Regions from separate parts of the Streptomyces sp. MB09-01 genome, predicted to be linked through region 1. Evidence: predicted binding sites of a transcription regulator. Region 1 holds the regulator's gene; the other holds the start of a gene.
What was found. Region 1 encodes HrcA, which represses chaperone genes, less so after heat shock. Its sites were predicted from a motif close to TTNGCACTCNGNNNNNCNGAGTGCNAA; they were not measured.
Positions count from the first base shown of each region.

Region 2: a site for HrcA is predicted at 1,888-1,914, ahead of groL (chaperonin GroEL). Genes of this name have one in related genera too.

Region 1 is NZ_JARAYQ010000001.1:115,162-118,366, reverse strand. Features, by position in the region: gene dnaJ (molecular chaperone DnaJ) at 1-562, opposite strand, end outside; gene hrcA (heat-inducible transcriptional repressor HrcA) at 563-1,579, opposite strand; gene PV721_RS00490 (MBL fold metallo-hydrolase) at 1,728-2,453, shown strand; gene PV721_RS00485 (DUF3097 domain-containing protein) at 2,482-3,205, shown strand, end outside.
Region 2 is NZ_JARAYQ010000062.1:15,639-18,843, reverse strand. Features, by position in the region: gene thrC (threonine synthase) at 1-758, shown strand, start outside; gene PV721_RS15600 (MoaD/ThiS family protein) at 795-1,073, shown strand; gene PV721_RS15595 (cold-shock protein) at 1,488-1,694, shown strand; gene groL (chaperonin GroEL) at 2,045-3,205, shown strand, end outside.

The DNA.
Region 1 (3,205 bases):
GGCAGGGCCGCGAGGTCATGACCTGGCCGAGGAAGGAACGGGTGACCTGCGAGACCTCACCGCGCCCACGGCACATGTCACACGTCTGCGCGGCGGTGCCGGGAGCGGCGCCCTCGCCGGAGCAGGTGGTGCAGACGACGGCAGTGTCGACCTGGATGTCCTTGGTCGTCCCGAAGGCCGCCTCGTCCAGCTCCAGGTCCAGGCGGATCATGGCGTCCTGGCCGCGCCGGGTCCGCGAGCGCGGGCCGCGCTGCTGACTCTGGCCGAAGAAGGCGTCCATGATGTCGGAGAAGTTGCCGAAGCCGCCCGCCCCGAAGCCGCCCGCGCCGCCGCCTCCGCCCGAGGAGGACAGCGGGTCGCCGCCGAGGTCGTAGACCTGCTTCTTCTGCGGGTCCGAGAGGACCTCGTAGGCGGCGTTGATCTCCTTGAAACGCTCTTGCGTCTTGGGATCGGGGTTCACATCCGGGTGCAGCTCGCGCGCGAGCCGACGGAATGCCTTCTTGATCTCGTCCTGCGATGCGTCGCGGCGCACGCCGAGAACGGCGTAGTAGTCCGTGGCCACTTACGACTCCGCCAGGATCTGTCCGACGTAACGTGCCACTGCGCGTACCGCTCCCATCGTTCCGGGGTAGTCCATGCGGGTCGGTCCGACCACGCCGAGTTTGGCGACTGTTTCGCCGCCCGAACCGTAACCGACCGAGACGACGGACGTGGAGTTCAGTCCCTCGTAGGCATTCTCATGCCCGATCCGTACGGCCATTCCCGACTCGTTGGCCTCGCCGAGCAGCTTGAGGAGCACGACCTGCTCCTCCAGCGCCTCGAGCACCGGCCTGATCGTCAGGGGAAAATCGTGTCCGAAGCGGGTGAGATTGGCGGTGCCGCCGATCATCAGCCGCTCTTCGGCTTCCTCGACCAGGGTTTCGAGGAGGGTGGAGAGCACGGTGGAGACGGTGCCCCGGTCCTCCGCCTCGAAGGATTCGGGCAGGTCCTGGACGAGCGGGGGCACATCGGTGAAGCGTCGTCCGACGACCCGGCTGTTGAGCCGGGCCCGCAGGTCGGCGAGCGAGGTCTCGCTGAAGGGGCTCGGGCAGTCGATGAGCCGCTGCTCGACCCGCCCGGTGTCCGTGATCAGTACGAGCATCAGGCGCGCGGGAGCGAGCGAGAGCAGCTCCACGTGCCGGACGGTCGACCGGGTCAGGCTAGGGTACTGGACGACCGCGACCTGACGGGTGAGCTGCGCGAGCAGCCGCACCGTGCGGCCGACGACGTCGTCGAGGTCGACGGCGCCGTCGAGGAAGTTCTGGATGGCCCGGCGCTCGGGCGTCGACAGCGGCTTGACCCCCGCCAGCTTGTCGACGAAGAGGCGGTAGCCCTTGTCGGTGGGGATCCGGCCCGCGCTGGTGTGGGGCTGGGCGATGTAGCCCTCGTCCTCCAGCACGGCCATGTCGTTGCGCACGGTCGCGGGCGAGACGCCGAGCCGGTGCCGCTCGGTGAGCGCCTTGGAGCCGACCGGCTCCTCCGTCCCGACGTAGTCCTGGACGATGGCGCGCAGCACTTCGAGTCTGCGTTCGCTGAGCATCGCGCGCACACCTCCAGCTGTGGTCCGTTGCCGTGTTCTGCCGTGTTGGTTGGCACTCTGTCCGTTCGAGTGCCAGAGATCCCCCGCTCAGTGTACGGCCGGGCGGTAAGCCCCTGGCAAGGGAGGCCCGCCAGGGTAGCGTCGCCCCATGGACGTGCGCTGGGAAGAGGAAGGCTGGGAACGGCTGACCGGACGGGCCGGCCGGCGACGCCTGCCTGTGTGGGACTGCACCGTGGGGCTGGTGGTGGGGGACGAGTCGGTGCTCCTCATCGACCCCGGTTCGTGTGTCCGGGAGGGCGCTCAGGTGCGGGCCGAGGCGGAGCGGCTGACGGGCCGGCGCGTGACCCATATCGCATTCACACACGGCCATTTCGATCACGTGCTCGGCGCGGCGGCCTTCGCCGGGGCCGAGGTGTTCGGGGCGGTCGGTCTGGACGCGCTGCTGTCGACGGGCCGCGAGGAGCTGCGCGGGGACGCGGTGCGGCACGGCCTGGCGGAAGCGGAGGCGGCCGAGGCGGTGGACCGGCTGGTGACGCCGAAGCACCTGGTGTCGGGCGAGTGGACGCTGGACCTGGGCGGGCTGCAGGTGCTGCTGGCCAATGTGGGTCCCGGGCACACCGGGCACGACCTGGCCGTCTTCGTGCCGGGCGGGCGCGAGACGGTGTTCTGCGGGGACCTGGTCGAGGAGTCGGGCGACCCCTCGGCGGGTCCGGACGCGGCGCCCCGGCAGTGGCCCGCCGCCCTGGACCGGCTGCTGGCGCTCGGCGGCGACGACGCACTGTACGTGCCGGGTCACGGAGCGGTGGTCACGGCAGGCTTCGTCCGTGCGCAACGCGCCACACTGGCAGCCCGTTTCGGCGTGTCGGAGACATGACGCGGGCGGCTCTCCTACTGTCGGCCGGATGCGCGAGTACTCCCCCGACCTGACCCCGCAGTGGAAGCGTCCCAAGGCAGTGCCGGAGGTGGCGGCCGAGCCCGATCTGGTGGTCGAGGTGGCGGGTACGGACTTCTGCGGCGCGGTGGTGGCGTGCGAGGCGGGCACGGTGACCCTGGAGGACCGCTTCGGCAAGCGACGGGTGTTCCCGATGGAGCCGCGCGGGTTCCTGCTGGACGGAGCCGTGGTCACCCTCACGCGCCCCTCGCGCGGCCCCTCCGCTCCCCGCCTCACCGCCTCGGGCTCCATCGCCGTCCCGGGGGCCCGGGCGCGGGTGGCGCGGGCCGGACGGATCTACGTGGAGGGCCGCCACGACGCCGAGCTGGTCGAGCGGGTCTGGGGCGACGACCTGCGGATCGAGGGCGTGGTGGTGGAGTACATGGAGGGCATCGACGACCTCCCGGCCATCGTGGCGGACTTCGCCCCGGCCCCGGACGCCCGGCTGGGGATCCTGGTGGACCACCTGGTGCCGGGCTCGAAGGAGTCCCGTATCGCGGCGTCGGTGACCTCGCCGGACGTCCTGGTCGTGGGCCACCCGTACATCGACGTCTGGCAGGCGGTGAAACCGTCCGCACTCGGCATCCGCGCGTGGCCGGTGGTCCCGCGGGGCCGCGACTGGAAGACGGGCGTCTGCCGGGCCCTGGGCTGGCCGGAGAACACGGGCGCCGCCTGGCAGCACGTCCTGTCCCGGG
Region 2 (3,205 bases), on a different contig from region 1:
TGGAGCAGGGCAAGGTCGTCATGGCCGGCGTGTACGGCGGCGACCTGGTCGGCATCGAGGGCAACTACGACGACGTCAACCGCTTCTGCTCCGAGCTCATCGGCGACCCGCTGGGCGAGGGCTGGGGCTTCGTCAACGTCAACCTGCGCCCGTACTACGGAGAGGGCTCCAAGACCCTCGCGTACGAGATCTGCGAACAGCTCGGCTGGCAGCTGCCCGACCAGCTCGTGATCCCGATCGCGTCCGGCTCGCAGCTGACGAAGATCGACAAGGGCCTGCAGGAGCTGATCAAGCTCGGCCTCGTCGAGGACAAGCCGTACAAGATCTTCGGCGCCCAGGCCGAGGGCTGCTCCCCGGTGTCGACCGCCTTCAAGGCCGGTCACGACGTGGTCCGCCCGCAGAAGCCGAACACCATCGCCAAGTCCCTCGCGATCGGCAACCCGGCGGACGGGCCGTACGTCCTCGACATCGCCCGCCGCACCGGCGGTTACGTCGAGGACGTGAACGACGAGCAGGTCGTCGAGGCCATCAAGATCCTCGCGCAGACCGAGGGCATCTTCGCCGAGACCGCGGGCGGCGTGACCGTCGGCGTGACGAAGAAGCTCATCGAGAACGGGCAGCTCGACCCGACGCTGACCACCGTCGTCCTCAACACCGGCGACGGCCTGAAGACCCTGGAGGCGGTGGCCGCGGACAGCGGGCAGACCGCCACCATCCGCCCGAGCCTGGACGCGTTCCGCGCCGCCGGCCTGGCCTGACCATCTCCCCTGCTCTACCGGAAAGGCAGTAGCGCCATGAGCGTCAACGTCCGCATCCCCACCATCCTGCGCACCTACACCGGCGGTCAGGCCGAGGTGCCCGCCGAGGGCGCGACCCTCGCCGAGGTCATCCAGTCCCTGGAGGCGAGCCACCCGGGCATCGCCGCGCGCGTCCTGGACGACCAGGGCAAGCTGCGCCGTTTCGTGAACGTCTACGTCAACGACGACGACGTGCGCTTCGAGGGCGGGCTGGAGGCGAAGACGCCGGACGGCGCCGGCGTCTCGATCATCCCGGCCGTCGCGGGCGGCTGCTGATCCTGTCGCACCCTTTGCCACCTGATAGGTGACACGCGCAAACCGAAATTGCCCCCTCCGCTAAAAGCGGAGGGGGCAATTCTGCTTGATTGGGCGCGGTAGAGTTGGGGAAGTCCCCTCCGCCGGACTTGCCCGCTGCATATGAACGGGTCGCGTGAGGGTCGACATCGGGTCAATGTGCAAGTGCGGTATGGGGCTTTGGCGAGATATGTCGGGCCCGAGTTGCCCTGGAGTATGGCAAATTTTCACTCTATTTCAATGTTTCCCCGTGTCCAGAATTCTCGTCGGATTGACCTGTTGCAGACAGCACTCGCGCAGATACATTCAGCCTCGGTCGACGCGTTCCGACGCAAGTTCTGACCCGGGAACGCGAAGTGCGTTCCCGCGCAAGGGCCAGTAATAGGGGAGTTAGGCATGGCTCAGGGCACCGTCAAGTGGTTCAACGCGGAGAAGGGCTACGGCTTCATCGCGGTCGACGGTGGTGCGGATGTGTTCGTCCACTACAGCGCCATCCAGATGGACGGGTACCGCACCCTTGAAGAGGGTCAGCGGGTCGAGTTCGAGATCTCGCAGGGCCAGAAGGGTCCGCAGGCGGACATGGTCAAGCTCGCGCTCGGCTAGTCCTGGAGCGATCGACCACCGACGCACAGTGTTCAACGAAGACCTGCAAGACCATACGAGGGGCCCACATCCTGGACACGGGATGCGGGCCCCTCGTACGTGCGCCCGCCCCGGGCCCGGCCCGTGCCCGGCACCGGCGGGGCGTTGGCCCAAGCCGCTTGCACTCGGAGGGGTCGAGTGCTAATCATTGGCGTTAGCACTCTCCCGGTGAGAGTGCTACTGAACGAGGACCGGGTCGGTGAGGCCCGCAGGGTCCGGTGGGAAGGAACCGCCGGGCACGCAGGCCGTCCGTCGCGGGCGCGGGCGCGGTCCTGGGAGCAATCCACCGCTGTCCGGGAGGACCACTTCAGATGGCCAAGATCATTGCGTTCGACGAGGAGGCCCGTCGCGGCCTCGAGCGTGGGATGAACCAGCTCGCCGACGCCGTCAAGGTCACCCTTGGCCCCAAGGGTCGCAACGTCGTCCTTGAGAAGAAGTGGGGCGCCCCCACGATCACCAACGATGGTGTCTCCATCGCCAAGGAGATCGAGCTCGAGGACCCGTACGAGAAGATCGGCGCCGAGCTGGTCAAGGAAGTCGCCAAGAAGACGGACGACGTCGCCGGCGACGGTACGACCACCGCCACCGTGCTGGCCCAGGCGCTCGTCCGCGAGGGCCTGCGCAACGTAGCCGCCGGCGCCAACCCGATGGCCCTCAAGCGTGGTATCGAGAAGGCCGTCGAGGCCGTCTCCGCCGCCCTGCTCGCCCAGGCCAAGGATGTCGAGACCAAGGAGCAGATCGCTTCCACGGCCTCCATCTCCGCCGCCGACACCCAGATCGGCGAGCTCATCGCCGAGGCCATGGACAAGGTCGGCAAGGAAGGCGTCATCACCGTCGAGGAGTCGCAGACCTTCGGTCTGGAGCTCGAGCTCACCGAGGGCATGCGCTTCGACAAGGGCTACATCTCGGCGTACTTCGCCACCGACATGGAGCGCATGGAGTCGTCCCTCGACGACCCGTACATCCTGATCGTCAACTCCAAGATCGGCTCGGTCAAGGACCTGCTGCCGCTCCTGGAGAAGGTCATGCAGTCCGGCAAGCCGCTGCTGATCATCGCCGAGGACGTCGAGGGCGAGGCCCTGTCGACCCTGGTCGTCAACAAGATCCGCGGCACCTTCAAGTCCGTCGCCGTCAAGGCCCCGGGCTTCGGCGACCGCCGCAAGGCCATGCTCGGTGACATCGCCATCCTCACGGGCGGCACGGTCATCTCCGAGGAGGTCGGCCTCAAGCTGGAGAACGCCGGTCTCGACCTGCTCGGCCGCGCCCGCAAGGTCGTCATCACCAAGGACGAGACCACCATCGTCGACGGTGCCGGTGACAGCGACCAGGTTGCCGGTCGCGTGAACCAGATCCGCGCCGAGATCGAGAACTCCGACTCGGACTACGACCGCGAGAAGCTCCAGGAGCGCCTCGCGAAGCTGGCCGGCGGCGTGGCCGTCATCAAGGCCGGTGCCGCGACCGAGGTCGAGCTC